DNA from 3 places in the Exiguobacterium sp. s39 genome. Region 2 is predicted to be linked to each of the others. Evidence: riboswitches for the same ligand, from Rfam matches in the RefSeq annotation. Region 2 holds a riboswitch; each other region holds the start of a gene.
What was found. A riboswitch is a leader RNA that binds a small molecule or an ion and turns the genes downstream of it on or off. The one in region 2 is predicted to bind lysine.
Positions count from the first base shown of each region.

Region 1: linked by a shared signal. The riboswitch ahead of KNQ11_RS14700 (aspartate kinase) and the one ahead of KNQ11_RS14110 (Na+/H+ antiporter NhaC family protein) in region 2 are both predicted to bind lysine.
Region 3: linked by a shared signal. The riboswitch ahead of KNQ11_RS11840 (amino acid permease) and the one ahead of KNQ11_RS14110 (Na+/H+ antiporter NhaC family protein) in region 2 are both predicted to bind lysine.

Region 1 is NZ_JACSNA010000004.1:43,359-51,511, forward strand. It holds gene KNQ11_RS14690 (argininosuccinate synthase) at 1-768, shown strand, start outside; gene argH (argininosuccinate lyase) at 765-2,135, shown strand; lysine riboswitch at 2,206-2,383, shown strand; gene KNQ11_RS14700 (aspartate kinase) at 2,497-3,696, shown strand; gene KNQ11_RS14705 (aspartate-semialdehyde dehydrogenase) at 3,710-4,702, shown strand; gene dapA (4-hydroxy-tetrahydrodipicolinate synthase) at 4,720-5,601, shown strand; gene dapB (4-hydroxy-tetrahydrodipicolinate reductase) at 5,598-6,344, shown strand; gene dapD (2,3,4,5-tetrahydropyridine-2,6-dicarboxylate N-acetyltransferase) at 6,331-7,038, shown strand; gene KNQ11_RS14725 (branched-chain amino acid transaminase) at 7,064-7,996, shown strand; gene alr (alanine racemase) at 7,993-8,153, shown strand, end outside.
Region 2 is NZ_JACSNA010000003.1:174,231-182,383, reverse strand. It holds gene htpG (molecular chaperone HtpG) at 1-1,099, shown strand, start outside; gene KNQ11_RS14110 (Na+/H+ antiporter NhaC family protein) at 1,165-2,748, opposite strand; lysine riboswitch at 2,860-3,038, opposite strand; gene KNQ11_RS14105 (uracil-DNA glycosylase family protein) at 3,131-3,868, opposite strand; gene KNQ11_RS14100 (heme oxygenase) at 3,993-4,313, opposite strand; gene KNQ11_RS14095 (SAM-dependent methyltransferase) at 4,403-5,035, shown strand; gene KNQ11_RS14090 (ABC transporter ATP-binding protein) at 5,075-5,956, shown strand; gene KNQ11_RS14085 (ABC transporter permease subunit) at 5,953-6,759, shown strand; gene rlmN (dual-specificity RNA methyltransferase RlmN) at 6,884-7,957, shown strand; gene KNQ11_RS14075 (DEAD/DEAH box helicase) at 8,021-8,153, shown strand, end outside.
Region 3 is NZ_JACSNA010000002.1:59,037-67,189, forward strand. It holds gene KNQ11_RS11815 (DHA2 family efflux MFS transporter permease subunit) at 1-573, opposite strand, end outside; gene KNQ11_RS11820 (HlyD family secretion protein) at 586-1,242, opposite strand; gene KNQ11_RS11825 (TetR/AcrR family transcriptional regulator) at 1,435-2,040, shown strand; gene KNQ11_RS11830 (diguanylate cyclase) at 2,083-3,174, opposite strand; gene KNQ11_RS11835 (MarR family winged helix-turn-helix transcriptional regulator) at 3,313-3,768, opposite strand; lysine riboswitch at 3,934-4,122, shown strand; gene KNQ11_RS11840 (amino acid permease) at 4,254-5,735, shown strand; gene KNQ11_RS11845 (solute:sodium symporter family transporter) at 6,279-8,039, shown strand; gene KNQ11_RS11850 (hypothetical protein) at 8,100-8,153, shown strand, end outside.

The DNA.
Region 1 (8,153 bases), on a different contig from region 2:
AAATGGTCACGGGAAGAAGAGATCGCCTATGCGAAAGAAAACAACGTGCCGATCCCGATCAACCTCGACAGCCCATACTCAATCGACATGAACCTCTGGGGACGGAGTAACGAGTGTGGCGTCCTAGAAAACCCTTGGACAGAGCCACCACAAGACGCTTACGCGTTAACAGTAGCGCCAGAAGACGCACCGGATCAGGCAGAAGAAGTCATCATTGGCTTTGAAGCAGGTGTTCCGGTCTCGATCAACGGAACAACATATCCACTGGCGAAACTGATCACGGAACTGAACATCATCGCTGGTGCACATGGGGTCGGACGGATCGACCACGTCGAGAACCGTCTCGTCGGTATCAAATCGCGGGAAGTCTATGAGTGCCCAGGAGCAACGGTTTTACTCAAAGCTCACGCTGCACTCGAGACGATTACATTGACGAAGGACGTCGCGCATTTCAAACCACTACTCAGCAAACAATACGCAGAAACGATCTATAACGGTCTCTTCCATGCACCATTGACAAAAGGCTTGAAAGCATTCCTGACGGCGACACAACAGGACGTCACAGGAGAAGTTCGCGTTAAACTGTTCAAAGGAAACGCAACCGTGACAGGTCGTCAGTCCGCTGTCTCACTCTACGATGAGAAACTTGCGACGTATACGAAAGAAGACGCGTTCGATCATGAAGCAGCAAAAGGCTTCATCAAATTACACGGACTTGCCGTTTCGACTCATGCGAGCGTACATCGTCAGGCGGGTGTAACGAAATGACCAAACTCTGGGGTGGACGTTTTACGGAAAGTGCTTCCGCTCAAGCGGAAGCCTTCGGAGCATCGATCACGTTCGATCAAAAATTAGCGAGCGTCGATTTAAAAGGCAGTCTCGCACACGCGCAGATGCTATTTGAACAAGGGATCCTCGCTCAAGACGAGTGGACACAAATCGAGCAAGGACTGAAGCAACTGGAAACGACGTTAGCGGATCATGTGTATACGCTAGCAGATGAAGACATTCATATGAATCTCGAGCGTCTATTGACGGAACAGATTGGTCCGGTTGCAGGAAAACTGCATACGGCACGGAGCCGAAATGACCAGGTCGCAACGGATTTACATCTATGGATGGAACAACATGTTGAAGCGTTGACGACGGCATTACGCGAGCTCCAATCGGTTATCACGGAACAAGCTGAGCAACATATCGAGACGGTCATGCCAGGTTATACACATTTGCAACGGGCACAACCGATCTCGCTTGCGCATCACTTGCTCGCTTATTTCTGGATGTTCGAACGTGATGTCGAACGGTTGACGGATAATCAAAAGCGGATCCGGAAATCACCGCTCGGGGCAGGCGCGCTCGCAGGGACGACATTCCCAATCGATCGTTTCCGTTCTGCCGAGTTGCTCGGTTTTGAGTCAATCTATCCGAACAGTCTCGACGCTGTCTCCGACCGCGATTTCGTCATCGAATACCTCGGGATCGCCTCGACCGTCATGATGCATCTCTCGCGTTTTTGTGAAGAAATCATCATCTGGGCATCGCAAGAATTTGGCTTCATCGAGTTGTCTGATGCTTTCTCGACAGGGTCGAGCATGATGCCACAGAAGAAAAATCCTGATTTCGCTGAATTGATTCGTGGGAAAACGGGGCGCGTCTACGGCAATCTGATGGGCTTCTTGACGACGATGAAGGCATTACCACTCGCTTACAACAAAGACATGCAAGAGGATAAGGAAGGGGTCTTCGATACAGCAGATACCGTTCTCCAATCCGTTCAAATCTTCACCGGAATGATTGAATCTGCGACGTTTAAGACCGAAGCGCTCAAGAAGGCGACAATGCAAGACTTCTCGAATGCAACGGAACTCGCCGACTACCTTGTAACGAAAGGCATACCGTTCCGGGAAGCGCATGAAATCGTCGGCAAAGCCGTCCTTTACTGTGTGCAGAACGGTTGTTTCCTGAAGGATTTGAACCTCGAGACGTATCAAACGTTCCATCCTGATATCAAGGAAGACGTCTATCCGCTCCTCGATCCGGTTCAAGCAGTAGCACGCCGGACTAGCTACGGCGGGACAGGGTTTGCTGCCGTGTCGGAGCAACTCGAACTCGCGAAACAGCATCTTGCGAATTGACGAATTTTGAAAAAAAACAGTCAAATGACTGGATTTAACAAAAGATGTCTGCTATAACTGTAACTAACAACCGACAGATAGAGGCGCGGATGACATGAGTAGCATCATTCTTGAAGGCAAGCATGCCGAATGATGTGAAAGGGGAAGTCCGCCGAAGTGAACGAGAAGATGCTTCTTCTTGTTTGCTGGTACAACGGTTAAGATCCGTTGTACTGCCGAAACCGATGTTTCGGAGCGCTATCTTACGTAAAAGAACGAATGACTTTGTCTTCGTTTGTCCGATCGTGATAACGACGGGCCGTAGGAACGCTCCTACCGGCCCGTCGTTTTTTTTCTGTATCGGGACAAAGGAGATAGGATTGTGACAACTGTACTTAAATTTGGTGGAAGCTCGGTTGCGACTGTCGAACAGATTCAGTCTATTGCGAATTATTTGAAGAGTCGCGCAGCCGAAGGTGAAAAACTCGTCGTCGTCGTTTCGGCGATGGGCAAGATGACAGATTCTTTGATCGCTCAGGCGCAAGCCATCACGGATCGCCCCGAGCGAAGAGAACTCGATCGACTGCTTGCCATCGGAGAAGAACAGACGATTTCATTACTCAGCATCGCCCTCAACTCGCTCGGTGTCAAAGCATTATCACAAACAGGCGCTCAAGCAGGAATCAGCACGATGGGCGTGCATACGAAAAGTAAGATCAAACAGATCGATGGAGATCTGTTACGACAAAAACTCGAAACGTACGATGTCGTCATCGTCGCCGGATTCCAAGGTGTCAACGAACTCGGTGATGTCACGACGCTTGGACGGGGTGGGTCGGATACAACGGCAGTTGCCCTTGCGGCAGTCCTTGATAAACGGTGCGAAATCTATACCGATGTCGACGGTGTCTATACAGCTGATCCGCGAATCCATGCTGCTGCTCAACCGATTCCGCACATCTCATATGATGAGATGATGGAGATGAGCGCCCTCGGGTCGAAGGTCATGGAAATGCGGAGTGTCGAACTAGGAAAAAAATACGGCGTACACATCTTCGTCGGGAAAACACTTGAATCGAAAAGGGGAACATGGATCATGGAAGCGACGGAAACAATGGAACAAAAAGCGGTGACGAGTGTCAGTGTGACGAAGAACGTCTTGACGGTATCAATCAAACACGTACCGCAAACGAACGCAGCAGTAGCCGATATCTTCGAACTGTTATCCAATCGCCACGTCAACATCGACATGATCAGTCAAACGACGTTCGACAGTGACATCTTCTTATCGTTCTCATGTCCACTCGATGAGGAAGAGTTCCTCGATGAAGCATTGAAAGACATCATGGATCGCTTCACGACAGTCAAGGTCGACCGCCACAATCAGCACGCGAAGTTATCTGTCGTCGGCATCGGGATGCGGGATGCAACAGGTGTCGCTTCGAAGTTGTTCGCAATCTTCCGAGCGGAGAACATTCCGTTCTATCAAGTTACGACTTCAGAAATCAGCATCTCATACACGATTGCACAAGCAGATATTGAACGGACGGTTGCAGCGATTGCAAACGCGTTCGAGTTATAAGGAGGAAAATAGGATGTATCATGTAGCAGTCATTGGAGCAACCGGCGCCGTCGGTCAAAAAATGTTACAAGTACTAGCCGAACTGGACTTCCCGGTCAGCCGCCTGTCCGCTTACGCTTCTGCTCGTTCAGCAGGGAACACGGTACAGTTCAAGGAAGAAGCCATTACGATCCAAGCACTGACACCAAGTATCACGGAAGACGAGATTGACGTCGCGTTGTTCGCGGCGGGCGGAACGATCAGTGAACAATATGCCCCGTTACTAGCTGAAAACGGAACACTCGTCGTTGATAATTCAAGTGCTTTCCGGATGCAGGAGACGATTCCGCTTGTCGTGCCAGAAGTCAATCCACAAGCGATTCAAGTGACGGACCGCTTGATCGCAAATCCGAACTGTTCGACGATTCAATCCGTCGTCGCCTTAGCACCGCTCCAGTCACTGGGATTCGAGCGTGTCAACTATACGACGTATCAGGCCGTATCCGGTTCTGGTCAAAAAGGAATCGAGGATCTGGCACGTGGAGCACGCGGAGAAGAGCCCGTCAATTATCCGCATCCGATTCACGATAACATCTTGCCACATATCGATGTGTTCCTTGAGAACGGCTATACGAAAGAAGAGCAGAAGATGATTGACGAAACACGGAAAATCTTCAATCTTCCAGCACTACCAGTCAGTGCGACATGTGTGCGTGTTCCAGTCACGAATTCTCACTCGGTTGCGATCAACGTCACGTTTACGCAGCCGACGACGGTTGCAGCGATCCGTGAAGCACTTGAAGGCGCACCGGGCGTCGTCCTCATCGATGATGTCGCGAATACGCGTTATCCGATGCCACTCGATGCAAGTGGTACGGACGACGTCTACGTCGGTCGGATTCGACAAGATGATAGTCTCGCGAACACGTTCCATCTCTGGTGTGTAGCCGACAACATTCGAAAAGGTGCCGCCTCGAATGCCGTACAAGTCGCACGCCAAGCAATCGAACAGTCGATTCATTCATAAAAAAGGAGGAGTTCTTCATGTTCAAAGGAGCAGGTACAGCGCTCGTCACACCATTTAATGAAGCAGGCGAGTTGGATCTACACGTATTCGAACGCTTGATCGAGCAACAACTCGCAGCAGGAATTCAGGCGCTTGTCGTCGGAGGAACGACAGGAGAAGGATCGACACTGACGAACACGGAATTCGAACAACTACTGACGACTGCCGTTCAAATCACGGCAGGACGAGTACCAGTCATTGCCGGAACGGGTTCGAACAACACGGCAGCAACAATCGAGAAGACGTTACTCGCAGAGCGCCTCGGTGCGGACGCAGCGATGCTCGTCACACCGTACTACAATAAAACATCGCAAGCGGGTCTCGTCGCACATTTCACGGCGGTCGCTGATGCAACCGAATTACCAATCATGCTGTACAACGTTCCATCGCGGACAGGAGTTGCGATCGCAGTCGAAACAGCAGTGACGTTAGCACGTCATCCACGAATCCAAGCGTTTAAGGAGGCGAGTGGAGACGTCAGCTTCATGGGTGAACTGATGGCGGCGATTCCGGAAGATTTCGCGGTCTTCTGTGGAAATGATGATCAAATCCTGCCGTACATGGCATGGGGGGCACAAGGCGTCATCTCAGTTCTTTCGAACCCGTACCCAGCAGAGACACAAGCACTTGCTGAGGCGTTACTCGCACAAGATCTCGTCACAGCTCGCCGGATTCAGGCAGACTTGTTACCGGTCATCGGTGCCTTGTTCAGTGACGTTAATCCGATTCCAGTCAAAGCATCGCTTGAAGAACTTGGCTTTGCTGTCGGTGCGCCGCGCTTGCCGCTCGTCCGTCAATCGGAAGCGGGACATGCCCACTTACTCGAAACGATGCGGGCTTACAAAGGAGTGGTTCGATGAAACTCGCGTTACACGGTTATGGGGCGACAGGACAATACGTCGTCGAACTCGCACCACAAAGTGTCGTGGCGATCGTTGACCGGACGAAGTCATCCGATACGATCGCTTCATATGCCGAGCTAACGGAGATGTCAGAGACGGTCGATGCGATCATCGACTTCTCCCATCCGAGTTTGCTACCGGATCTGCTCGCATACGGGCTGGCGACAAAAACACCACTCGTCATTGCAACGACTGGTTTTTCAGAAGCGGAACTGACATCGATCAAGGACGCTGCGAAAGAAATTCCAATCTTCCAGTCGTACAATATGTCGTACGGCATCGCGATGGTGCAGCAACTGCTGAAGACACTTGTGCCACTAGCAGGGGCGTATGACATCGAATTGCTCGAGAAACATCACAACCAAAAAGTCGATGCTCCAAGCGGAACGGCTGAGTTGTTATTGCAAACGATTCAGACGGCACGTGACGTGACACCGGTGTATGACCGATCACAGACGCGGCAAAAGCGAGAGACGAACGAGATCGGGATGCATGCGATGCGCGGTGGAACGATCTTCGGTGAACACGAAGTCTTATTCGCAGGTGTCGACGAATTGATTGAAATCAAACATACGGCGTTATCGAAAAAAGTATTTGCTTCTGGTGCGATTAAAGCAGCTGAAGCACTCATTCAAAAAACAGCGGGACTCTATACATTAGAGACGCTCTACACACAGGAGGATTCACATGTTACTCACTGATGCTTACGAAATTGCTAAATTCATTAAAGATGCTAAAAAACAAACACCGGTAAAACTTTACGTCAACGGCGATTTGGCGGGCTTGACGATCGAAGGCGCTACAGCGTTCGGATCAGATGAATCAAAGATTTTCTTCGCGGATGCAGGACTTGCGGCTACTTTCTTAGAAAAGTATTCAGATCGCATCACAGATGTTCACGTGGAGTATGACCGTCGCAACAGTGCGGTACCAATGCTTGATACACGTCACTTGAATGCGCGCATCGAACCAGGTTCATGGATTCGTGATCATGTCGTCATCGGTGATAACGCGGTCGTCATGATGGGTGCCATCATCAATATCGGTGCATCAATCGGAGATGGTACAATGATTGATATGAACGCTGTCGTCGGTGCACGTGGGACGATTGGGAAAAACGTTCATGTCGGCGCAGGTGCAGTGGTCGCGGGTGTCCTCGAACCACCTTCAAAAACACCTGTCATCATTGAAGACGGTGTCTTGATCGGTGCGAATGCAGTCATCCTCGAAGGGGTCAAAGTTGGTAAAGATGCCGTCGTCGCTGCTGGTAGTGTCGTCACAGAAGACGTACCTGCTGGAAGCGTCGTTGCCGGAACACCTGCACGTGTCATTAAACAGAAAGATGCGAAAACAGAAGAGAAGACGCAATTGGTGGATGATTTACGTTCACTCTGATTGACGTCGAAGAGGAGGAAAACACATGGCAGTGGATACACAGTATGGAGAAGCAATTTGGTTAGATGGAGTCTTTCATGATCCGAAAGATGCGAACACGAGCGTCATGTCACATGCGATTCACTATGGTAGTGGATTCTTTGAAGGAATTCGTGCTTACGCGACACCGGACGGACCGGCGATTTTCCAATTGAAGGAACATATCGAACGTCTCTTCCGCAGTTGTGCGTATTACCACGTCACGATTCCGTATACGGTTGATGAACTCGTCCAGGCGACGATTGATCTAGTTGCGAAAAACGGATTCGAATCTTGTTATATCCGTCCATTCGTGTTCCTCGGTACGCCATGGCAAGCATTGATGGCGAAAGATACGACGGTTCATGTCGGGATCTCTTGCTGGGAGCTTGGGGAATACTTCGATAAAGGCGCTGGCATCCGTGCCAAAGTCGCGTCATACCGCCGTGTCTCATCAACGATGATGCCGATGCAAGCGAAAGCGGCTGCGAACTATATGAACTCACAACTCTTAAAAGGTGAAGCGATTCGTGATGGATTTGACGAAGCAATCGCGCTCGACATGAACGGAAACGTTAGTGAAGCGAGTGTTGCGAACCTCTTCCTTCTTAAAAACGGAACGATTCATACACCGTCACTTGATTGTTCAGTACTCGACGGTATCACACGCCAAGTTATCATCCGTTTGGCACAAGATCAAGGCTATCCTGTTGTTGAACGTCACATCGGACGCGATGAGTTGTATGTCGCAGATGAGATCTTCTTAACAGGAACAGCTGCTGAAATCACGAGTGTCGGTGAAATCGATCACATCTCAATCAACGGCGGAACACGGAACGTCGCAGATGAGTTGCTCGGTCTTTACCGTCAAGCCGTCACAGGTCAATTGCCGCAATACGCGGATTGGTTGACGTACGTGACACCAGCTGTCGCAGAATGACGACGCGTACACTCGTCACGATCGATCGGAAGGCGGTGCGACAGAACGTCGCATCGGTCTTCGCTCGATCACGTAAACGTATTTTTGCCGTGGTCAAGAACAATGCGTACAACTTAGGCATGCTCGAGATGGTCGAAACGCTGACGGCGTCTGATGT
Region 2 (8,153 bases):
AGAGAAGCGGTATGGTTTCGACACACCGGCGAAACACATTCATATCAGTGTCGACGGCGCTGTTCGTTATCAATCGATCTTATTCATTCCGGAGCAAGCGCCGTACGATTATTATTCGAAGGAATTTGAAAAGGGTCTTGAACTCTATGCCAACGGTGTCTTGATCATGGAAAAATGCAGCGACTTGTTGCCGGATCACTTCAGTTTCGTCAAAGGGATGGTCGACTCGGAAGACTTATCGCTCAACATCTCGCGTGAGTTACTGCAGCACGATCGTCAATTGAAATTGATCGCGAAAAACATCCAAAGTAAGATCAAGACACAACTCGAAGCCCTCCTGCGCGAGGATCGTACGAAGTACGAAACGTTCTATCAAGCGTTCGGACGTCAGCTGAAGTTCGGTATGTATAATGATTACGGCATGCATAAAGAACAGGTGCAGGACCTCGTCCTCTTCTACTCAGCCAAGGAGAAGAAGTTGATCACACTCGCAGAATACGTCGCAGCGATGCCGGAAGATCAGGCACATATCTATTACGCTGCTGGTGAGAGTACGAATCGTCTGGATAAATTACCACAATCCGAGCTCGTTCGTGATAAAGGGTATGATATCTTGTACTTCACGGAAGAGATCGATGAGTTCGCGATTCAGATGCTCGTGACGTATAACGAGAAGACGTTCAAGTCGGTCACAAGCAGCGACTTAGGGATTGAAGCAGCAGAAGCGGAGACGACGGACGCACAAGCAGAGATGTTCCAAGCTATGCAGGAAGTCCTAAGTGGACAAGTCAAGGAAGTCAAAGCCTCAACGCGTCTCAAATCGCATCCCGTCTGTTTTGCGACGGACGGCGCCGTCTCGATCGAGATGGAGAAAATCCTAAAGGCGATGCCGAATAACGAAGGGGTAGAAGCGGTCAAGATTCTTGAATTGAATCCGTCACACGCAGTGTTCGAGTCTCTTGAAACGGCATATCAAAACGATCGTTCGAAATTCGAGCGCTATACAAAACTGATGTATCAACAAGCATTGCTTGTCGAAGGGCTTCCACTCGAGGATCCAGTAGCGTTCGCAAATGATGTGTGTTTATTGATGGTATGAAACGAATAGATGTAAAAAAGGCATTGGATGCGCGCATCCAATGCCTTTTTTCGTACAGTGTTACATTAATCTGTTTGTAAATCAGAAGCGGTTTCGCCTTTTTTCGAGAGAACGTTCAAGACGACGACAAAGAGTACGAATGTGACAAGAGCTCCGATGAAACCGAAGACTGAAGACTCCGTGAAACCGATGACTAAATAACCGACTGCCGCAGTGACGGCACCGACTAGCGCATACGGTAATTGTGTCGTAACGTGATCGATATGATGGGATCCAGCCCCTGTCGAACTGAGGATCGTCGTATCGGAAATCGGTGAACAATGGTCACCGAAGACAGATCCAGCAAGAACAGCAGCAAGCGTCGGTAACAAGAGTGAGGCATCGACAGCCATGACGAGATCCGCACCGATTGGCAACATGATCCCGAATGTGCCCCAACTTGTTCCTGTTGAGAATGCCATCAAGCCGGCAATCAAGAATAATAAGAACGGCAAATACGACGCAGAAATCGAGTTGCTGACGAAGCTCGCGAGATAGTCACCGGTTTTCATATCACCGATGACAGCGATGATCGTCCAAGCGAATAACAGAATCACGACTGCTGGCCACATCGAACGCATACCAGCGACAATACTTGCACGGTAATCGCGGCCCGGAATTTTCCGACCGATAAGCATCAGGAAGGCAACGATCAAACTAATGACGACACCTGCGACGAGGGAACGGGTGACGTCCGTTGCCTCAAATGCACCGATTAAAGTAAACGGGCGGTTGTCGGCTGCAAGTGCCTGAGCACCTGTTCCGAGTAACGCACTGATCGTAGCAATGACAAGAACGACGATCGGAACGACGAGATCCCGGACTTTTCCGTTCGTATGTTCGTTGACCTCTTTTGCCATCCCCATCGGTGTTCCTTTTGACGCATCAAAAAGTTCACCATTCGCGGCACGGCGTTCATGCTGTTTCATCGGTCCGACAGAGACGCCAGAATAAGCGATGTAAAGTGTTAAAAGTAACGCGAAAATCGCATAGAAGTTCATTGGAACGATCATCATGAAAGCACTAAACGCTGAGTAATCCGTAATCGAGTGCGTCGTTAAGATACCGGCGATGATGGAGATGATGAATGCGCCCCAACTCGAAAGCGGACTGATGACACAAACAGGCGCAGCTGTTGAGTCAATCAAATAGGCAAGCTTTGCACGTGAGACACCACGGCGATCCGTTAACGGACGACTGACGTTGCCGACAGCGAGACTGTTGAAGTAATCATCGATGAAAATCAAGATACCGAGTCCGAAGGCAACTAAGCGTGCACCACGCGCTGTCTTGACGTGAGTAGAAGCCCATTCACCGAAGGCACGAGCGCCACCTGATGTCTGAATGAGCGTGGAAAGGACGCCGAGCAATAACAAGAAGACAAGCAATAAGACGTTCCACTCGTTCAAGGCACCGTCTGCCCAAAAGAGGCTGAAGATGTTCTTGCCGAGATAGGTTACCGTATCGATCGGATTAAAACGGTGGAGTAACAGGGCACCGACGAGAATACCGACACCTAACGAAAGAACGACCTTTCGGGTAAAGATGGCTAATAAGATAGCTAGTAAAGCAGGTACAAGGGCAATGATGGAATCTGAATAGTTGACCATGAAAAATATCCTCCTCTTTAATAAATGGCTTAAAGATGAGACCCCGCGGCACAAAAAAAGCAAGGGCACCGGCAACAAAGCCGACACCCTCGCTGGATGCGTCTTTCTTAGCCGAATTGGAGCGCTCCATACAATTGTTATGTATGGCAATCGATCGGGTGTTTCCCGAATCGACCAACGACGATATGCTCGACACATACTGTCATTTCGGCGATGTCACCTTTCCTGTAGTCGTCTTCGTTGTCATCCTCGGACCAAGTACTGATTGAAATCGCGCCTCTACCTCATCGATAGAATAGTCATATTCTGTTCTTATGGACACTTTATCATGTATTTCAGAAGCGATTCAACCATATATTCTGATAATTTAAGATAAAGTTGTTTATTCAGCAAAATGTTGAATGAGCTGTTTCATCAAATAGGCTTGGTTTTCCTCGAATTGTTTTTTTCGATGACCGTTCGCGCCAGATGGGTGGGGGAATCCGGAAAGAAGCTGATGCTGTTCGATTCGTCCATCATGAATCAATCCACGGACTTGCGTCTCGACGACCCGACCGAGTGGAATTAATAACACTGGTTTTTGTAACTGATTGATCTCAGCGACGAAGTGTTCTTCCGCGTAGTGCCTTAATAAAGGGCTACGATTGATCTTCGGTTGATGACCCGAGTAATTCTTTTCGCGATAAAAGACGGGTTGCTTTAACAGTGACGTTGGATGCAATAATTTCTGATGTTGATGAAATAAGCTAGCCGTCGTCTCGATTCCGAGCAATGCTGGAAGTTCAAGTGTATCGAGCATCTGGACGAGGTTACGTCGCATCGTTCCGGCAAAGCTTGCTGTATATTTGACGAGGCGTGCCGTCTCTTCTAATGAAACACCATGATGGAGGGCATCTGTCGCTTCTTCGAAAGCGATTCGCATCTGTTCAAAACCTGGTGTGATCCCGATGATGACGACTTTTGCTTCAGTATTGACATATTCGCCAATCGGAGAGTAATAGACGGTCAGCTCGTTCTCCTGTTGCAATAAAAAATCGTCCGTCCATAATTCATCACGTCGTAACGTACGATCGTCAGGTAAGCTACGAATGGCTTGTTCAAATATAGTTAATGAATTCATGAAGGACCCTCTCTCTCTGTAATGGCACTATGATAACAAATAATACCATTTGTGACAATTCGACCCTTTCACTATTTGTATATAGGTATATAAAAAAGGACTCGATACGAGTCCTTTTCGTGCATCATGCGCGTTCTTTGACCGAAGCGACTTCATAAGTCAGAATCTCGCTGCCGAGCATTGGCGATTCTCCTGCCTCACTACTCGCAGGTCGACTATGTGACGCTTTAAAATCGTCACTCTCCCGCCATGCTTGAAAACTCTTCATGTCTTCCCAGTACATGTTGACGTTCATTTCATCGTGTTCTTCGATATTTTGCGTCAATAAGACCTCGACGCGGATGAATCCGTCCATCGTATCGAGTCCACTTGGACGCGTAAAACGAGGAGCGAGAGCGGCAGCCATCCCTTTTTTGACTTTAATCCGGTTCGTAACGACGATCATCATAAAATCCCCTTTCAAAAAACGAGTAACGTACTTCTTCAGTATAGTACGATGAGGGAAAGAATGCCGGAAAGAAGGAACAAAAGACGATGAATGAACAGGAATACGATCAACGATTACGAATCGAGACCATTGAGATGCAACATCTTTATGGTGTGTTTAGTCACTACAATCGATATGAACCAACGCCTTATGCGGCACTAGACGAATTATGCGAAACGTATTTGTTTCAAAAACAGGACACGGTCATTGATTTCGGGTGTGGGAAAGGGCGTTTGAACTTTTACTTACACGACCGATTCGATTGTTCCGTCATCGGAATCGAGATGAACGGACAATTTTACGAGGACGCACTCCGGAATATGGCGAACTACCAAAGTCGACGGAAGCGGCGTTCCGGAAGTTTGCGATTTGAACAGACGTATGCCGAGCAGTATGCCATTCCGGATGAGACGAATAAGTTTTATTTCTTCAATCCATTCTCTTCACAAATTTTCATGAAAGTGATCGATCACATTTTAAGTTCGGTCGAACGTTCCCCGCGTTCGGTTGATCTCATCTTGTATTACCCGACCGATGAATACCGGGAGTACTTGGAGCGCCATACCGTATTCGAGCAAGTCGATGAGATTCGATTACGAGACATCTATGAAAAAAATCATGACGAGCGGTTCGTCATCTATCGCTTTGATCCGAACAAACTGCTTCAAAACGGGTATTAATACAATGATGAGAAAAATAGAGGATGAGGAGGTCGGACGATGATCCGTTTGGAGCATGTCACGAAAGAGTTTGCACCGGGGCGTGGAATATTCGATGTCAGTTTTACAGTTGATCCGGGTACGATATTCGGTTTCATCGGACCAAACGGATCTGGAAAATCAACGACACTTCGACATTTAATGGGACTACTGGCGGCGGATGCTGGAAAGGCGACGATCGGTGGCTTTGATTGCTGGAAGCAAAGTAAAGAGGTGAAGCAGTTGGTCGGTTATTTGCCGGGGGAGATTAGTTTACCTGGAGACATGACAGGAGTAGACATGCTCGATTTGATGCAACGACTGCATGGTAGCGATCCGACACGGCGGCAACTGTTGTTGAAACGATTTCCGTTTGAGACGAAGACGAAAATCCGCAAGATGTCAAAAGGGATGAAGCAAAAACTGGCACTTGTCGGTTGCTTCATGAAGGATGCACCCGTCTATCTACTTGATGAGCCGACCAGTGGACTCGATCCTTTGATGCAAGAGCGTTTTTTAGAGTGGATCGAACAGGAGAAGCATGCTGGAAAAGCGATTCTGATGAGTTCACACCACTTTCCGGAGATGGAAAAATCGTGCGATCGAGCGGCTTTAATCAAAGCAGGGCGCATCATCGTCGAATCGGATATTCATGAGTTGGTTCGATCGAGTCGAAAGACGTACACGATCGTCTTCCGAACTGAGGTGGAGGCGGCACAGTTCGCGATGCAAGTCGGTGTTGAACCGAAGCGGCTGGAAGTCAGTTTTCAAACGGACGAGACGCTGAGCTTGAATCAGGCGATCGCTTATTTAACTCAGTATGATGTGCGACTGATTCGTCCGTCAGCAGATGATTTAGAACAGGTCTTCTTGCATTATTATGGAGAGGAGGAATCGTCGTGATATTGCTGATTCGCTCTTTATTCAAGCAGGTCAGAAAGCCCGTGCTTGCTTATGCGATTGGAACGAGTCTCTACTTATTGATGCTTGCGTTGCTTTATCCATCGATGATGAAGACAGGTTTACTAGAAGCAAAGCTAGAAGCGTTACCTCCGGAAGTCTTAAAAGCATTTCAATACGATAAGGTGACAGGGTTCGAGAATGTACTGGATCTGCTCGGTGGGAACTATTATGGACTGATTTTTCAAGTCATTGCCAGTCTATTCCTGCTCTCATTAGCAGCGCGTCTCGTTGCACGACCGATCGACAACGGAGAGCTGATCGTCTATCTCGCAGCCCCGATTACACGGAATGCGTATACGTTTGCTGTCGCGATCGTCATGGGTATCGCAAGTATGGTTCTCGTAGGACTGAATGGACTCGTCTTGATGGTATCCGACTGGTGGATGACAGATATTTCGATCAATGACGTCATCTTATGGCGGATTCAACTCAATGCGCTATTGTTACTCTTGGCGATCGGTGCCTTTACGTTATTCGTTGCGACGTTATTTGACGAAGAACGTCGTGCTTTTTCGCTTGCCGGTAGTGTACTGGTTCTATCGATCGTCTTGACGATTCTGTCGGAACTAAGTGACAAGACGGAGTGGCTTCGTTATCTATCTGTCTTCTCCTTATTCAATACGACGCAATTACTAGAAGGAACGGATCATTTTCTTCTTCATTCCATTCTTTTACTCGTCCTCTGTCTCGTGTTCTTGACCGGAGCAGTCGTTCAATTCGGACGTCGGAGTCTGTCGATTTGATCGAAAGTGGCGCAAAAACTTTACAGAAAGTGAACATTTAGGATTTGAACGTTGCGTCACGCGCTGATTTTTACTAAGATAAAGGAATGTTGTAGTTCTGGAAAAAGAAATGAGGTCTTTCGAAATGAATAAACCATCCATTTATGGATTAACGCTTGAGCAGATGACAGAATGGTTATCGAATCAAGGGCACAAACCATTCCGTGCCAAACAAGTATGGGATTGGCTCTACCGTAAACGTGTCACGACTTTCGCGGAAATGACGAATGTCAACAAGGATTGCCTTGAGTTGTTAGATCAGAGTTTTACGATTGACTCGATGACAGAAGCGGTCAAGCAAGAATCAGCAGACGGAACAATCAAGTTCCTTTTCAAATTATATGATGGTAACTTGATTGAAACGGTTCTGATGCGTCATAAGTACGGTCTTTCTGTCTGTGTTACGACACAGGTCGGCTGTAACATCGGCTGTAGCTTCTGTGCAAGTGGTCTGATCAAGAAGAGCCGCGACTTGTCAGCAGGCGAAATCGTTGAGCAGATCATGAACGTTCAACATCACCTCGATGCAGTCGGTAACGAAGAACGTGTCAGCCACGTCGTCGTCATGGGTATCGGTGAACCGTTCGATAACTTCGACAACATGGTCGACTTCTTGAACGTCATCAAGGACCACAATGGTCTTGCGATCGGTGCGCGTCACATCACGGTTTCAACAAGTGGTTTGGCAGATAAGATCTACAAGTTCGCTGACTTGAAACTCCAAGTCAACTTGGCGATCTCGCTTCATGCACCAAACAATGAATTGCGTACGCAAATCATGAAAATCAACCGGGCGATCCCGCTTGAGAAATTGATGCCAGCAATCGATTATTACGTTCAAACGACGAACCGTAAAATCACGATCGAGTACATCTTGCTTCGTGGCGTCAACGACCAAAAAGAACACGCAGTCGAACTCGCAAAACTGTTCGAAGACAAACGTCACTTAACGTATGTCAACTTGATTCCGTACAACCCGGTCGATGAGCATGGTCAATATCAGCGTAGTACGTCTGAAGATATCACGACGTTCTACGATACGTTGAAAAAGAACGGCTTGAACTGTGGTGTTCGTCTTGAGCACGGAACAGACATCGATGCAGCGTGTGGTCAATTACGTAGTAAGCAAATCAAAAAAGATAAAGTAGCATCCAAATAATTCGTTGGGCTTCTCATCGTTTCGGTGGGAAGCTTTTTTTACGATAAGAAATGAGGACATTCTATGACACGTACACGATTTAATGATTTTAACTTAAGCGCACCGATTCTCGACTCAATCGAGCAACTCGGCTACACGACACCAACCGAAGTTCAGCAATCCGTCATTCCGGTCGTACTATCTGGAAAAGATGTCA
Region 3 (8,153 bases), on a different contig from region 2:
TGGGAACAATGTCATGAAGACGTTTGATCCGAGTGGCATCAAGATACCAGCCCCCGCTGCCTGAACGACACGACCGATCATCATGACCGGGAAGTTCATTGCCATCGAACAGATGACCGATCCGAAGAAAAACAGTGTCATCGAAGCGAGGAACAGCTGGCGGAACGTATAGCTTCGCATCAAAAAGGCACTGATCGGAATCAAAATCCCGTTAACGAGCATGAAGCCCGTCGTCAACCACTGGGCAGTGGACGTCGACACGTTGAAGTCATTGATCAGAACTGGTAACGCGACATTAATCAACGTTTGGTTCAAAATAGCAATGAACATACCGATGAGTAAGACCGTCAGTACTTTCGGAATACTGACGTTTTCAGTCGATACCTGTTTTGAAGGTGCTGCGACTGGTGGTGTCACGGTCATCGTCGGTTCCGCCTCGAGGGATTCCTCAAGAGTCGGTCCGTCCGTCGCCAGCGCCGTGTCGGATGAGCGACTTCGACGGGCGATCCAGTTGACGCCGATGATGATCAGAATCGTGAACGCACTGTATCCGAACAAGAAGGTAGTAGACATGAACGTCCCTCCTTAATCCTTATGAATGCGGACGGTCACATTCATACCAGGTCGAATGTCGAGTGATTTTTCTTGCGAGAGTGATACTTTAACTGGAATGACTTGTGCGACTTTCGTGTAGTTCGCGTTTCCGTTTGAAGAAGGCATCATTGAGAACGTGGAAGCCGTCGTCATACCGATTTGCTCGACTTCACCAGAAAGTGTCGTGTCCGGATAGCTGTCGACATAGACATCCACTGTTTGTCCGACTTTGATTTCATCGATTTCTGTTTCTTCGATGTTCGCTGTGACCCAAAGGTCGTTTAAGTCAAAACCATAGGCGAGAGGTGTACCTGCTGCGACGAAGCCGTTCTTTGTCGCCATCGACTGAACGATCGTTGCTTTTGAGGGCATTGAAACAGAGAGGTCCGTCGATTTTTGTCCGGCTTGTGCCGTCATGACGTGTCCGACTGTTGCTCCACTGGCGAGTGATTCGCCTGTTTTCGCAGACCAGTCTGTTAATTTACCAGCGCTTGGGCTCGCAACCGTTATCATCTTACCGTCGATTTTCGCATTGTCTGTTTTGACATAGCTCGTTGCTTGATCGTAATAGTAGTATCCGACAACACCACCACCGATTAAAACGATGAGTGTCACGATATTGATGATCAATAATTTTTTCATACTCATGGGTGTGTTAGCATCCTTTCTTGTGTACAATCGATTCAAAAAAAGTACTCCTCTGGGGGGAGGAGTAATTAATATAGTTAATTATATGGATCATTAGCTAACAAACAACCGACAATTTCCGACAAAATGTTGGAAAAATAGATGATAACGGATTCATTAATGAAAAGAGGATGAAAAAGGAGTGAAATATGGATGAATGAGAGCCGTGATCCCCGACCAAAACGGTCACGTGACCGTATTACAATGGAATTATTTCGTTTATTGAAGACGCACAGCTTCTCGAGTATTACTGTCAAAATGCTGACGGATGGAGCCGGTGTGAACCGTTCGACCTTCTACGCACACTATACGGATAAGTATGATTTGCTCGACCAAATCGTTGAGGAGCAAATGAAGGCACTTGAACAAGCAATTCGGATCACGGGTACAGGAACTGTCTTTCCGACAGTCGAGCAGGTGAGTCGCTATTTTGCTCGTTTGTTCATTCATATCGAAGAAAATGAATTATTCTATCAAACGATGCTCGTTCAAGGACCGATCAAAACGTTCATCTCCCGTTTTCTCGATACATTGAAAGATAACTATCGTCTTGTGTTTCGACCGCAAATCACAGAAGAAGCTACGTTCGTCGATCGGGACTTATTATTGAATTATGTCATTGGTGGACAGTTGGGATTGTTGATTTCTTGGTTACGAAACGGTCGACCGTATTCATCAGAGTATATGGCAGAACAATTAAGTCGGATGATCGTCTTTGGAACGGTTGAGAGTATCGGTTTTCCTAAAGAGACGGAATGAGGACGTAAAAAAGACACTTCCCTGCGGAAGTGTCCAATCAGTTTAAGCCTGTCGGAATGCGAGTTCTTTCGTATAGATCGTACTCCGATTCCGTCCGCTTTCTTTTGAATAATACAACGCTTTATCTGCCTGTTGTAATGCTTCAAGTGACGTATGCGAACCACTGGAATGTGAAATCCCAAGTGAGATCGTAATTTGTAGATCAGGTACATCTGCTGTCGGGAACAGGTTACGTGCGACCGTCAGCCGAGCTAGTTCTGCTATTTTTTGCGCTTCTTTCGCCGAAGTACTTGGTAAGATGATTAAAAATTCTTCACCACCGTACCGTCCGACGAGGTCGTCTGGACGCGTCAAGGAAGCGAGAGTCATGCCGAGTTGGCGTAACACATCATCGCCCGCATCATGACCATATGTATCATTGACATGCTTGAAGAAATCGATATCGATGAGCACAAGTGAATAGCCTTGATCGGTCGAACCGACAAGCGATAGCGAGTCATCCAGACGACGGCGATTGGCGAGCCCTGTCAAAGCATCCGTCATGGCGAGTTTCTGCTGATACTGGATGTTTTCGAAGTGACGGCGTAATTCCGTCAGTAATCGAAAGGCAACAAAGCCAGCTAATAAATTAAAGAAGACGTACGCAATCGAGATTTTAAAGAATGTCGACCAGCTGTGCGTCAAGATGTAGATGGCGGGTAACGAATAGAGAATACCGACCAACACCATAAGTTGAAAATGACGCATCGAGACATGGACGAATCGACGAATGATCCCAATCGTCGTGATGAATAAGACGATGATCAGCGTAGATAAATAAAATCCTTCCATTTGATCAACTGGTGTTAAAAAGTAACGTGTCCCGATGATCATTGCTCCTGCAACGATGGCGCTTGGGAAACCACCGAACAGCATGGCGATCGCGACGGGAACGATACGTAAATCAACACGGGCGACATCGATTTGGATCCCATTGAACATTAATAAGACCGCAATCAGACCAGAGACTGCTCCGAGTATAAGTCGAATGCTCCATTTGGAGTTCAATGAAATACGCGGTTGATTCCGAAACGGTAAGAACAAGAGAGTAATCGTTGTGAACAGTAGACAAAAGTTAATGATGAATTGATTCATGATGGACAACAAATCCTCCCAACTCCCCCAGCTAACAGATTTCCATATATATACTTCCAGTATACTCAAGTAGATAACGGTTAGACAGAGGGAAATCTTTAGACCAAAATAGAAAAAACGGTAGAAAATCTACCGTTTTTAAGAAGATGAAGTAAGGGTATCCTCATCCATCGTCTGTAAAATTTTATCAAAGACATGAATCATCGTTTCGAGCTCTTCTTCCGTCAATGTACCGAAGCGGTCTTGTAAATAGTTTTTCCGGACGATTTCGAGATCCCGAAATGCACGTTCCCCGTCCTCCGTCAAAGCGAGTACGATTGAACGACGATCTTCCGTCGAACGTGTCCGTGTGACATATCCTTGTTTATACAGCTTATCCGTCAAAGCAGTGACTTGACTCGTCGCGAGCTCAAATTGTTCCGCAAGAAGCGTCGGGCGCTGAGGACCATTTTCTGAAAGGCTTCGTAAGATGAAAAACTCACTCCGGGTCGCCGTTCCTTCAAATAGCCGGTTAAGTTCACGTCGCAGGGTACGAAGAATGACACGCATTTGTTCCTCGAGTCGATAAGTTAGCAAATCACGTTCCTGTGGCATGCAAGCAGCATCCTTTCTCTCAGTGGACTTCTACCATTTAGTGTACTAAACATATCGGATTTTTACCATCGACTACCCCAGATTCGAAAAAGGCAATTGACAATTTCGTGGCGTTTTGTGTAATATGGCGTAGTAATAACTAACTTAATTCAGTTCTCACTCAACCAGTGGGATGGAGGTTGCAGTTCTTAAGAGTACGGTTACGGATGTCGTCAAGCGACAGATGAGGTGACCTGAAAGGAAGAATTGCCGAAATCAATCATCGCTTTGAAGATGATCGATTGGGATTAGATCAAATAGGTCTAATACTGTCACAAGTCGGGTATCACCTACTTGTGGAGAGCTATCTTTCACGACGGTAGAATGAGGCGCATCCATTTTATTATGTTGCGTTCTCATCTTCCATCTGGAAGATGAGGGCGCTTTTTGTTTTTTCATTCAAAAAGTGTCCTCTCAAAAATTTATTAAAGAGAGAAGCGAACGAAATGAACAATCTAGATGTGAAACAAACAACAGATTCGACAGCAGAAGGATTAAAACGTGGATTACAAGCCCGTCATATGTCAATGATCGCCATCGGTGGAGCGATCGGAACAGGACTCTTCATTGCGTCCGGTGCTTCCGTCGCAGCAGCAGGACCAGGTGGGGCGCTCCTATCGTATGCAATCGTTGGTCTGATGGTCTACTTCCTCATGACAAGTCTTGGTGAAATGGCAGCGTATATGCCGGTCGCTGGATCCTTCTCGACCTATGGAACGAAATTCGTCGATCCATCATTCGGCTTTGCGCTCGGCTGGAACTACTGGTACAACTGGGCAGTCACGATCGCAGTCGAGCTCGTCGCAGCACAAATCGTCATGACATATTGGTTCCCGGATGTTCCTGGATTTTATTTCAGTGCCTTGTTCCTCTTACTCATGATTGGCTTGAACTACTTCTCCGTTAAGGGATTCGGGGAAGCGGAGTATTGGTTTGCGATGATTAAAGTCGTTACCGTCATCGTCTTCTTAGTCGTCGGTGTTGCGATGATTTTTGGTGTCTTTACATCAGAGCCACCGGTTGGCTTTAAAAACTTTGCACTTGGCGATGCACCGTTCGTCGGTGGGATTCCTGCCGTCATCGGTATCATTCTCGTTGCCGGATTCAGTTTTCAAGGTACAGAACTGGTCGGGATTGCCGCGGGTGAGTCGGAAGATCCGAAAAAGAATGTTCCAAAAGCAGTCAAACAAGTCTTCTGGCGCATCTTGCTTTTCTACGTCTTCGCGATTTTCGTCATCGGAATGCTCATTCCGTATACGAGTCCGAACTTGGTTTCCAATGACATTACGGACGTAGCGGTTAGTCCGTTTACGCTTGTCTTTGAAAAAGCGGGTCTTGCCTTCTCAGCAGCACTCATGAACGCCGTCATCTTGACGTCTGTTCTATCTGCCGGAAACTCAGGTATGTATGCTTCGACTCGGATGCTTTATACGCTTGCTCGCCAAGGGGATGCACCGAAGTTGTTCGCGAAAGTATCGAAAAACGGTGTACCGCGTAACGCTTTGCTCGCAACAGGAGCAATCGGTGCACTCTGTTTCTTGACGTCGATGTTTGGTGGACAAGTCTACTTGTGGTTACTCAATGCTTCGGGGATGACAGGCTTCATCGCATGGCTCGGGATTGCAATCAGTCACTATCGTTTCCGTAAAGGATTCCTTGCACAAGGTCACTCGTTGAAAGACTTACCATATGTTGCACCAGCGTTCCCGTTTGGTCCGCTGTTCGCATTCGGTCTTTGTTTCCTCGTCATCGTTGGTCAAAACTACGCAGCATTCCTTGCGGATCAAATCGATTGGGTCGGAATTGCCGCAACGTATGTTGGTATTCCATTATTCCTTGCCTTCTGGTTAGGACACAAATTCAAAAATCGGACGTCAATCGTTCGTTATGACGAGATGGACTTCCCAGAACATCCACGTCAATCATAATGTGTGAACCACCTTCTATAAATGAAGGTGATTGAGATTGAAGACAAAGTGCAATTTTTCTCTGATGAGTCTGATGAGAAAGATTGCGCTTTTTTGTTCGTTTCGAATCGTTTTCCTGGGACAAGCATCGCGCCGCTTCGCTGCAGGGTCACTCTTGCTTGTTTTTCCCTAGGAAGCGATGTCGAGTCAACAAAACGATTCTCTGATTCTCCTTCCGGGTATAAAAAAAGAATGACACGTTACACGCCACTCCTACAGGAAAAAGCGCAATTTTGCGCTGTCAGAGACAAACAAGACCCGTTTTCCTACTCGAATAGAGCGGGAAAATTGGCTTGTATCTCGCCTGAGGAAAGGGCGTGAAGACGAGACATTTTTGAGTCAGCCCATTTTTCTGCAATCGGAACCATCTTCTAGAATGAGGGTGTTTTTTTATTCCCTTAAATGAAAACGTTCTCTAAAATATAGTTTTGAAAAAGTATAAAAAAGGAATTAATGAATACATATTCAAAAATAGAAAAATGAATAAAGAACAGGGGGAGACGCATGACTACATCTGATTTATTTTTTACATTAGGTTCTGCAGCGTTTTTCATGTTGCTCGTTGCCTACATATCCTACCGATTGACGCGTGGGAAAACACAAGGCGTCGATGAATACTTCTTAGCAGGTCGAGGGCTAAGTGGCGTTTTCATTGCCGGATCACTACTACTGACGAATTTGTCGGCAGAACAGTTGATTGGACTAAACGGACAATCTTTCATGGGAAACATGTCGAGTATGGCGTGGGAAGTCACGGCGGGATTTGCTGCGATCATCATGGCCATCTATCTGCTTCCGAAATTTCTCGGGCTTGGGATCTCGACATTACCGGAATACTTAAGTCACCGGTATGACGAGACGGTTCGTCGGATGACAGTCTTACTCTTTTTGCTCGGATATATGTGCGTCACGATTCCTTCGATGCTTTATTCAGGTGGGATTGCTGTCTTGCAGCTATTCGATGTTCCGGAACTCTTTGGTCTCAGTTATACGCAATCCCTTTGGTTAGTCGTCTGGGTCGTCGGGATCATCGGAGCAATTTATGCGATTTTTGGAGGGCTACGTGCGGTGGCTGTCTCGGATACCTTGAACGGGATCGGGCTTGTCTTCGTCGGATTCTTAGTTCCGGTGCTTGGCTTTATTGCACTGGGTGACGGGAATTTACTTCAAGGGATGAAGACGATTGCGACTGTGCAACCGGAGAAGCTGAACGCAATCGGAAGCTCAACCGATGCCGTTCCGTTCTTCTCGATTTTCACGGGTATCCTATTTGCGAACTTATTTTATTGGTCACTCAATCAATATGTCATTCAACGTGTGCTCGGGGCAAAAGATTTGAAGGAAGGACAGAAGGGCGTCCTCATGACAGGATTCTTGAAGTTATTAGTTCCGATCTTCATGCTGATTCCTGGGATCATTGCCTATCACTTGTATGGGAACACACTAACGAGCGGTGATTTATCATATCCTCGACTCATTACGGAGTTACTGCCTGTCTCGCTGATGGGATTTTTCTTAGCTGTCTTACTCGGAGCCGTCTTTAGTTCGTTTAACTCGTTGCTAAATAGTATTGCGACACTTTTCGTCCTCGATATCTATCAGCCGGTGTTTGCGAAAGAGGCGAGTGATGAACATTTGATTCGTGTCAGTAAATGGTTCGGAACGATCGTTGCCTTAATCTCTTTCGTTATCGCTCCATTCTTGATGTACGCGCCGGACGGCTTATGGAGTTTGATCCGGCAATTCACAGGATTTTTCAATATTCCGATTCTCGTCATCGTATTAATGGGGATTTTCATGAAACGAATTCCGGCAATTGCAGCGAAAATCGTCATTGTCTTTCACGTATTCGCGTATTACTTATTCGTCTTCGGTTTTAAACAACTGTTCGGCTGGGATCATGGCATTAGCTACATTCATGGGTACGGTATTCTACTTGTGATTGAAGTGCTGTTCATGGTATTCATGGGGTATCGTTACCCGGCCGTCCAGTCAAGAAAAATCAATCGACGACAATCTGTCGAGCTCACTCCATGGAAATTTGCGATTCCAGTCTCGATCTTATTATGTACATCCATCATTTGGACGTACGTCTTGTTTTCAAAAATCGGACTGGCTTCGACAGCAGGAATCGTATCGATTTGGTTCTGGCCGGTCACGTTAGGACTTGTCATTGCAACGATCGCATTATGGCGTGTGTCGCTAAACGCTTGGGAAGCGAAGTACCGGACCTATCTCGAAGAAGAGTACCGTCAAGCCGAATAATCCTCTCGCAGAAGGCATGACATATCGGGTAAGATGAAAGAAAAACAGGAGGCGATCTTCGTGAATTACTGGTACCACTTCAAGCGTGCCTTCTTACCGATCGCATTATTGCTT